Regions from separate parts of the Williamsia sp. MIQD14 genome, predicted to be linked through region 3. Evidence: predicted binding sites of a transcription regulator. Region 3 holds the regulator's gene; each other region holds the start of a gene.
The links. Region 3 encodes LexA, which represses DNA repair genes until DNA is damaged. Its sites were predicted from a motif close to CGAACANNTGTTCG; they were not measured.
Positions count from the first base shown of each region.

Region 1 (3,273 bases), on a different contig from region 3:
TGCTATCAGGACAAGATCGCCCGCGTGGGTGTCCGCGTCGCCGACGTGCTCGACGAGAAGATCCTCACCCAGAAGGTCGAGGCGGCTCTGGAGATCAAGAACCAGATCCTCACCAAGATCTACAACCGGCGCGCGCTCGACCCGCAGCAGGTGGTCGAGGAGGTGCTCGGCCAGGCCGAGGGCTTCACCCACCGCATCGCCGACGCCCGACTGCTGCTCAACCAGGCGCTCGAACGTGGCGAGACCGTGCTCCTGGAGGGATCGCAGGGCACCCTGCTCGACGTCGACCACGGCACCTACCCGTATGTGACGTCGTCGAACCCGACCTCGGGTGGCGCGTCGGTCGGTTCGGGCATCGGACCCACCCGCATCACCACGGTGCTGGGAATCCTCAAGGCGTACACGACCCGTGTCGGGTCGGGGCCGTTCCCGACCGAGCTGTTCGACGAGTGGGGCGAGTACCTCGCCAAGACCGGCGGCGAGGTGGGTGTCACCACCGGCCGGGCCCGTCGCTGCGGATGGTTCGACGCCGTGATCGCCCGCTACGCAACGCGTGTCAACGGCATCACCGACTACTTCCTGACCAAGCTGGACGTGCTCTCCAGCCTCGACACCATCCCGATCTGTGTCGCCTACGACGTCGACGGTGAGCGCGTCGACGACATGCCCATGACACAGACCGGCTTCCACCACGCGAAGCCGATCTACGAGGAGATGCCCGGCTGGTGGGAGGACATCTCCGGTTGCCGCACCTTCTCTGATCTCCCCAAGACCGCGCAGGACTACGTGCTGCGCCTCGAAGAGCTGGCCGGAGCGCACATCTCGTGCATCGGTGTGGGTCCGGGTCGCGATCAGACCATCGTGCGCCGCGAGATCCTCTAGGCGCCGGTGACCGCTCCCGGCGATCACGATCCGCGCGAGGACCTGCGCAACGTCGAACCGATTGAGGGGCGTCCGTGGATCTCGCGGATCTCCACACCGTCGAGTCGTGTGAGGATCGGTATCGCCGTCGTCGGTGTGCTGGCGATCGTCGGCGTGGCGGTACCGCTGTTCATCTCGCTGTTCACCGGTAGCGACGCGCCTGGTCCTGATGTCTCTGCTTCCGGGGTCCCGTCGTCAGCGGCGGCGCCGGTGAGCACCGTCGCGCGCTCGGCCGAGCCCATGTACTCGGCGCCGGGGGAGTGCATCTCGCTGTCGCAGACGCCTGCGGGCATCGTCCCGGCGAAAGTCGGCTGTGACGCTGCGCAGTTCACGTTCATCGTCGCGACGGCGCTGCAGTCGGCGACGGCGGGTTGTGGTGAGGGCCAGTACTCGCAGCTCACCCAGCCCGGCTTCGGAAAGCTCTGCATCCTGCCGAATTTCGCCGCCGGACAGTGCTATCGGATACCTGGCCCGGGCGGCACACTCGTCGACTTCCGTCGTGAGCCCTGCACCACGCCGGGCAGTGTCCGGGTGGTCGGCCGAGCTGCGTCGGCCACCATCACCTGCGACGGCGGACAGGTCGTCTCGTTCTCCCGGCCGTCGCCCCTGAGTTACTGCCTGACCCCTTCGGCCTGATCGACGTGGGCTGGTTGTGCTGACTGTGTGGAAACGGCCAGGCGAGTGGTTGTGCTGACTGTGTGGAAACGGCCAGGCGAGTGGTTGTGCTGACTGTGTGGAAACGTTCGTCGAGTGTGCTGACCGCGCACCGTGAGCCGCCTCCACGACGACGCACACTCGGCGATCGGTTTCCGCACCGTCAGCGGTAGTAAATCGCAATCAGAACAGCGAAATACACCAGCGTTCAACACTATTCACTGAAATCAACTCCCCACGCCTCGAACATCCGTGCTAACCTGGATGTACAGAACCACCTGGGGAGGGGGCAGTCCGTGAGCGATCTCGTCGCGAAATACGCTGCCCTGCAATCCCTTGTGAGAGAGATCGCCGAAGAGACCTCAGACGCCTACGACGACGAGACAGTCGTGCAGTTGGCGATCACCCATGAAACCGCTGTCCGCCAACTCCAGTCCGCCGGTAACCGCCGCATCCTCGAGGTCTCCGACCGCGACGCGCACCGCGCCGTCGGTTGCGTGACCGTCACCGAGTTCCTGCAGACGAAACTGCGCGTGACGCAACCGAAGAAGCGTCTGAAAGAAGTACAGGCGCTGGAGCCGATGCACGCGATGACCGGCGAGAAGCTACCGCCGGTGTGCCCGCACACCGCACGGGAATTGGCCGCAGGGTCGATCGGCCCCGACCACGTCCACGCCGTACTCGACGTGATGGCCAAGATCCCCACCGCGATCGAACCCGAGCACCGGGCCCTTGCCGAGCAGACCCTGGCCGAGTTCGCCACAGCACTGACGCCGAAAGAGATCGCCGCGGCCGGCGTGCGGATCCTCGCTCACCTCGATCCAGATGGCCGGTTGACCGACGACCGTGACCGTGCCCGGAACCGGAAACTGTCGCTGGGCTGCCAGGACTCGCAGTTGATGTCGAAGTTGACCGCCACGTTGGATCCGATCACGCGTGCGCTGTTTGATGTCGTGCTCGCCAAGTGGGCGGCACCGGGGATGAACAATCCCGACGACGACCAGTCACCCCGCGGTGACGGCAGTGAGATCAGCAGCGATGTGCTGCGGGAAGCGGCCGATCGGGATTGCCGCTCGCAGAGTCAACGCAATCACGATGCGTTGAAAGCACTACTCGATGCCGCGGTCAACGGTGGTCTCCTCGGTCGGTCGCATCGCGGGCTACCGCCGCAGATCATCGTCTCCATCACCGACGCCCAGCTTCGTGAGCACGCCGGGGTCGCGCGCACCGCGACCGGCAGCGATCTGCCCATCTCCAACGTGGTCAAGCTGGCCGCGACAGCGCAGACTCATCTCGCGGTGTTCAGCGACGTCACCAACGAGCCGCTGTTCTTCGGCCGGTCTCGCCGGCTCGCTTCACAGGCTCAGCGGCTGATGGCGTTCGCGAGGTACAAGGGCTGCAGTAAGGACGACTGCCCGACGCCGTTCGCGCACACCGAAATGCATCACGCCGAACAGGACTGGGCGGACGGTGGTCTCACCGACTCGCCGCACCTGGCACCCGCATGCGGACCCCACAACCGGGCCGTCGGCACCGAACCCCACCAGTGGACCACAGAGAAGATCACCGACGGCCCCGACAAAGGCCGCTACGGCTGGCGACGCAACACCGACCCACCCCATGCCCTCCGCGCCAACCAGCTACACCGCATCGACGAACTTCTCGAGCGATACCGGAACCCACCTGACGCCGTCCCTG
Region 1 covers NZ_JBPFDG010000001.1:679,484-682,756, reverse strand. Annotated here, with positions in the region: gene ACQ7HM_RS03000 (adenylosuccinate synthase) at 1-882, shown strand, start outside; gene ACQ7HM_RS02995 (hypothetical protein) at 889-1,557, shown strand; gene ACQ7HM_RS02990 (DUF222 domain-containing protein) at 1,872-3,273, shown strand, end outside.
Region 1: the regulator LexA is predicted to act here: its motif matches at 1,819-1,832, upstream of ACQ7HM_RS02990 (DUF222 domain-containing protein).

Region 2 (3,273 bases), on a different contig from region 3:
GTCGAGCATCGCGCGGAGTCGTCGTTCGACGGGACTGCCGGGCTGGTCGTGGTGACCTGGCGGTGCCGGGGCCCTCGAGACGTGACTGTGCCCGGTGGGTGTGGTGAGTGTGGCTGAGTGTCTTCCGGTGTCGTCGGTGACGACGAGCCAGCCGGGGTTCTGTTTGGCGCGGTTGTGGCTCACGCACATGCCGCTGCCGTTGTCTGCTGACGTCGCACCGCCCTGTGAATGTGGTTCGGCGTGGTCGTATTCGGCGATCGGGGCATCGCAATAGGGGATGCGGCAGGACTGGTCGCGGACGTCGAGGAATGTCTTGAGCCCGGCCGGGAACAGACGTGCGGTGGAGTCCATCGCCACCAGCGCTCCGCTCGACGGAGCCTTGTACAGGCGCCTCAAGGTCGAGTGGGCATCGGTGTCGAGGGCGGTGGCCACCATCGCGCGAGCGGTGTCGGCCGGTATCGGACCGTAGCCGGTCACGTGCGCCGCCGCAGGGCTGTCACCGAGCAGGACCTCGTCGGACATCACCACATTCACCGCCACCGGCAGAGCGTCTGCGGTCGCCACGCCCGTGACGCGTTCGACGAGAGCATCGTCCATCACCTGCGCGTGCGTCCGCTCATCGCCGCCGACGGTCGCATCGGCATGCCTCTTCAGCGACGCGAACACCGAGATCCCCGACACCAACGGCAGCAACGCCGACAGTCGCACCATCCCGTCAGGAGCCGGCCGCGTCGACACCCGACGATCTCTCGGTGCGAGCGCATGTCGGTCGACGACCGCCTGCGGGTCGAGTTCGTAGGCAATTCTTTTCACCTCGGCGTCGAGTGCGCGGTCCCCGACACCCTCGAGTGCGGACGTGTCGGCGCAGAGCCGGCGGTCGATCTCGCCGCGATCACGCGGGGTGAGGTGCGCGGTCTCCCGCACCAGGATCGACGCCCGCCACTCGGTGAGCGCACCGGACGCCAACGCAGCACGCGTGTGCGGCATCTCGCGCATCAACGCCCGCGCGAAACCGAGAGACCGACCGCCCGCTGACCCCGACGCCCTCCGCGCCAACGCCACCTCCGCAGCCAACCCACGGCCCTGCCGCGCCACCGGGACACCCGCCGAACGCTCGGCCTCGACACGCAACTCCTCGAGCCGCATCGTCTCCACCGCCTGCGCCGCAGCACAACCCGCCTTGATTGCCTCGAGAAGGGAGATCCGATCGATCGCGGTGGCTTCATCGGCAGCGTCGGGGGCGTCGACGAGACGCGACAGAAACGACTGCAGTGCAACCACTGTCGCGTCCTGCATCGCTGTCATGATCCCCCCGAATCAACTCTCGAATACATGTTCGAGTGTACCCGGACCCACCGACATCCGCCACGAGCAACCGTTCGTCGCTACCATGACCCACCATGCAGATCCCGGGTGTGGTCGCGACGGTGAACAAGCACGTGACGAATCGCGTGCAGGGCCTGTGGGCGTGGCTGATCCCGCCGTGGGCGGTGGTCCTGCACACGGGTCGCACCTCCGGGCGTTCCTATCGGACGCCTGTCGTCGGGTTCCACACGCCACAGGGTTTCGCGATACCGGTCCTCTACGGACCACGCACCCAATGGGTGAAGAATGTGACCGCCGCGAACGGCGGCGAGATCAGGCGCGCCGGCAAGCGGTACGAACTCACCGACCCGAGAGTCGTTCCGGCGTCGGAGATCACCGCGACAGGTGTGGCCGGCCGGTACGCTCGCGCGGGAGACTTCACCTTCGTCGCCACGATCGGTCGGCGGCTCTAGCTCACCACCGAAAAGGGGTCGCACAGAACGCACCCCGTCGCCTACGGTCGGGCCCATGCACCTTGCGATGATCGGAACGACGGCTCCGAGCCACATCTACCCGTCGCTGGCCGTCATCGCCGAGATGGTGCAGCGCGGACATCGTGTCACCTACGCCGTGGGCCGATCGGCCGCGACGATCGTCGAGCCATCCGGCGCCGAGATCGTGTCATGGGAGTCCATTCTGCCGCAGGGACAGGATGCGTGGCCCGACGACCCTGCTGCGGCGATGCACGTGTTCCTCGACGAGACGCTGGCAGCATTCGGCACGCTGACGCACTTCTACGACCACGATCGACCCGACCTGCTGCTGTACGACATCGGCGGCCTCGCCGCACCGGTCCTCGGTGTGCGGTACGGGGTTCCGGCTGTACAGCTGTCACCGGCGTACGTGGCCTGGGACGGGTACGCCGACGACCTCGCCGACATCGTGGGTCCCCTACGCAGTTCGGCGGCCGGCGAGCGATATCACGCCGTGTACTCGGAATGGCTGCGAGGCAACGGTATCGACACCGACCCGTGGGACTGGATCACCTATCCCGAACACTGCCTCTCACTCATCCCGAGGGTGATGCAGCCGCACGCCGACCGGGTCGGTGATCACGTGCAGTTCGTCGGACCGTGTCTCGACCCGAATCGCCTCGCTGATCGGAGCTGGACCCCACCCGCCGGGACGATCGTCTACGTGTCCTTCGGCACCGGCTTCAACGAACAGCCCGACTTCTACCGGTTGTGCGTCCAGACGTTCACCGACACCGATTGGCACGTCGTCATCTCCGTCGGCCACCGCGTCGACCCCACCGACCTCGGCGAACTGCCACCCAACGTGGAGATACACCGGCACGTTCCGCAGCTCGCGGTCCTTGACGCCGCATCGGTGTTCGTCACCCACGCCGGGATGGGCGGCTGCACCGAGTCACTGTGGTTCGGCGTACCCACCGTGGCCATCCCCCAAGCGGTCGACCAGTTCGGCAACGCCGACATGCTCGTCGAACTCGGAGTGGGAGCGCAGCTCACGATGGAGGAGGCGACGATGCAGACGCTGCTCGAGACCGTCGAGGGTGCGCTGACCCTGACCCATCGCGCCGCCGAGATCAGCGCCGAGGTCCGGGCGCACGGAGGCGTCACGGCCGCCGCCGACGCGGTCGAGCGGTTCCTCGCCTAGAAGCTCACCGTCGGCGGCGCCTGCTGGCCTTCAGGAGCCTTGTAGAACTCGCGGGTCGAGACCTTGGCGAAGCCGGCGAAGAACATCCACGGGATGGTCTGCACCAGGGTGTTGAGCGTGGTGACCGCGTCGTTGTAGAACTGGCGGGCGAAGGAGATCTGGTTCTCGGTCTCCGCCAGCTGGCCCTGCAGATCCAGGAATCCCTGGTTGGCCTTGAGATCCGGGTACGCCTCGGCCACGGCCATCACGTCCACCAGGGCCTTGTTCAGTTGCGCATCGGCGGCAGCCTTC
Region 2 covers NZ_JBPFDG010000002.1:381,588-384,860, forward strand. Annotated here, with positions in the region: gene ACQ7HM_RS09330 (DUF222 domain-containing protein) at 1-1,296, opposite strand, end outside; gene ACQ7HM_RS09335 (nitroreductase family deazaflavin-dependent oxidoreductase) at 1,401-1,778, shown strand; gene ACQ7HM_RS09340 (macrolide family glycosyltransferase) at 1,834-2,982, shown strand; gene ACQ7HM_RS09345 (LemA family protein) at 2,979-3,273, opposite strand, start outside.
Region 2: the regulator LexA is predicted to act here: its motif matches at 1,326-1,339, upstream of ACQ7HM_RS09330 (DUF222 domain-containing protein).

Region 3 (3,273 bases):
CCTGCCGTTCTCGCGCTGATCCACATGGTCGCCTCGGCGGGCTCGGCGACGGGCAAACCGGTCGGTGTGTGTGGCGAGGCCGCCGCCGACCCCCTGCTCGCCTGCGTGCTGGTGGGCATGGGCGTCACGTCACTGTCGAGTGCGCCCGCGGCCGCGGCCGGGGTGGGCGCCGCGCTCGGCCAGGTCACCACCGAGCAGTGCCGGGCCGCGGCCAGGGCGGCCCTGGCGACCGCGGATCCCGCAGACGCGCGCGTCGCCGCCGCGGCGGCCCTCCACGGCTGATCACGTCGCGGATCGGCTGACCTCACCGCCGGTGCGCGCGGTCCTCCACCTCGCGGACGAGGCCGATCATGGTCGTGTCGCGCTGCAGCGCGGCGTCGGAGAGCGGGTTGACGATGCCGCGCAGCGCAGCCACCGGGATCCACCGCCGCGGGACCTGGATCCGGGGTGACCTGGTCTCGATGCCGTCGGCGACCGCGAGCCCCACACGGCGGGGCTTGATCGGTGTGAGGAGCGGCCGCGGGAACGCCCGCTTGATCAATGCGGTGGCGAGCTCGTCCTTGCCGAAGGCGACGTCGGCGATGGGCGTGGCGACCCATCCCGGGTACAGCACCCCGGCCGTCGCACCATGGGCCGCCAGCTCGCTTCGCAACGCCCGACCGATCTGCTCCACGGCAGCCTTCGACGCCGCGTAGGGCGCATTCACCATGCCGTTGAGGTAGGCGTACGTCGACGAGGTGATCAGGACGTGGCCGCGCGCCTCGATGATGTGCGGCAGCGCCGCGCGCACGGTGTTCCAGACGCCCATCAGGTTCACGCCGATGACCCGCTCGAACACGCCGTCGGCCACGCTGGCAACGGTGTCGGCCGAATCCCCGCTGGAGATACCGGCATTGGCGAACACCACATCGATCCGGCCCCACCGATCCACGGCGCGATCGACCGCGTCGGAGAGATCCGCCGGGACCGTGACGTCGGCTTGCGCGGCGAGCACGCGTTCGGGGTCGAGTCCGCGCACGGCGTCGTCGACAGCCGACTGCACGAGGTCGAGTGCGACCACCCGGGCCCCGCGACGATGCACCTCGCGGACGACCTCACGTCCGATGCCGCCGGCGGCACCGGTCACCACGACCACTGCCCCGTCGAGGACCAATCGCTGTGCGCCCATCACGTCTCCTGTCGTCCACCCCGAGCGGGGGAACCAGTGTGACACGCGGCGTGGTCAGATGGCTTCTGCGGGGTGTGGGCGGGCGATCAGAGGCGACGCATGACGGTGACGACCTTGCCGAGGATGGCCGCCTCGTCACCGGGGATGGGGTCGAACTGTGGGTTGTGGGGCATGAGCCACACGTGTCCGTCAGTGCGTTTGAAGGTCTTCACCGTGGCCTCGCCGTCGATCATGGCCGCGACGATGTCGCCGTTGTCGGCGACGTTCTGCTGGCGGACGACCACCCAGTCGCCGTCGCAGATGGCGGCGTCGATCATCGACTCGCCGACCACGCGGAGGAGGAAGAGCGCGCCGTCGCCGACGAGTTCGCGGGGGAGCGGGAACACCTCTTCCACCGCCTCCTCGGCGAGGATGGGCCCGCCGGCCGCGATCCGACCGAGCACCGGGACGAAGGTCGGCGTCGGGAGCGACAGTGCGTCGGAGCCGCCGCCGTCGCCGGGATCGGCGTCCTGGACGTTCACCGCGCGGGGGCGGTTCGCGTCGCGTTTGAGGAAGCCCTTGCGTTCCAGGGTGCGCAGCTGGTGGGCGACCGACGACGTGGAGTTGAGGCCGACCGCGTCGCCGATCTCACGGATGCTCGGGGGATAACCGCGCTCGCGGACCGACGCACGGATGACCTCGAGGACCTTCGCCTGCCGGGGGGTCAGATCGGCCTCGCTGATCGGGCCGTCGGCGAACTCGGTGGTGGTGACGGTGGTGTCGGACACGGTGTCCCTCCTGTCGCGGCCCCGCTCCCGACCGGTCTGTTCGAACGGTTCGGACGACGCGCGGACCTGCTGTCACCTGGGACAGTAGTGCAGCGGATAACAACTTTCAAACATTTGTTCGACCGTGTCGGGACATTGTCGGAGCCGCGTGATACAAATCGAACACACGTTCACTCGAACGTCTGGTCGATGAGGAGCACGTCATGAATCAGACTCTCACGCGTCACAGCAGCACCACCGCCCACACGGGGTACCGCCCCTCCGGGAGCACCGTCGAGCGCGCGCCGCGGCCGGCGCAGCGCCCTGTGCCCGCTCGCCGGCGGCCCTCGGGTCGGCCGGTCGATGCACGCCCCGCCGGTGTGCTGTGCGCCGACGGACGTCGTCACGCGCCGGTGTCGCGTCGGCCCGCACCCATCGGATGGGGCGCGGCGATCGTCGCCGGCATCGCTCTCGCGGTCGCCGTGTGGGCGGTCGTGCTCGGCGGATCGGCCGCCACCGAGTCGACGGCCGCCCCCATCGCCGGGACCTCGGTCGTCCACGTCCGCGGCGGGGAGTCGTTGGGTGAGCTCGCCGCGCGCGTCGCCCCGGACCGGTCGACGTCCGCCGTGGTCGCCGACATCAAGGAGCTCAACCACATGAGCGGATCGGCGCTGACCGCCGGCCAACCGCTGCTCGCCCCCCTCTACCGGAACTGACCGGTGTGTGACGCTCGACCCGGGTCGGTATCCTCGCGACCGTGGGTCCACCTCGGACCCTGTGACGCCACGGGGCTCGTCCTCGACGCGCGTCGCCCGCGGATCAGGTTCGAGGACACGTCGATGCACTGCCCCTTCTGCAAGCACGAGGACACCCGAGTGGTCGACTCGCGGGTTGCCGACGAGGGACAGGCCATCCGCCGCCGCCGTTCGTGCTCGAACTGCGGTCGCCGGTTCACCACCGTCGAGAGTGCGGTGCTCGCCGTCGTGAAACGCAACGGGGTCACCGAGCCGTTCAGTCGGGAGAAGGTGATGCTCGGCGTGCGCCGCGCCTGCCAGGGCCGCGCTGTCGACGAGGACCGGTTGCGGCTTCTGGCCCAGCAGGTCGAGGACGCCGTGCGTGCCTCCGGATCGGCCGAGATCCCCAGCAACGAGGTCGGATTGGCCATTCTGGGACCCCTGCGCGAGCTCGACGAGGTCGCTTACCTTCGCTTCGCCTCGGTGTACCGGTCGTTCGAATCGGTCGACGATTTCCAGCGCGAGATCGACGACCTGCGGGCGTCACCGTCGCGCGCCGCCACCGCCTCCGTCGGTGCCGCCGGCGAGCCCGTCGATCGCCCGTAGGATCCGCTGCTCCGACACC
Region 3 covers NZ_JBPFDG010000005.1:464,260-467,532, reverse strand. Annotated here, with positions in the region: gene ACQ7HM_RS19635 (phosphoenolpyruvate--protein phosphotransferase) at 1-282, shown strand, start outside; gene ACQ7HM_RS19630 (SDR family NAD(P)-dependent oxidoreductase) at 305-1,168, opposite strand; gene lexA (transcriptional repressor LexA) at 1,255-1,935, opposite strand; gene ACQ7HM_RS19620 (LysM peptidoglycan-binding domain-containing protein) at 2,139-2,630, shown strand; gene nrdR (transcriptional regulator NrdR) at 2,754-3,254, shown strand; gene hrpA (ATP-dependent RNA helicase HrpA) at 3,192-3,273, opposite strand, start outside.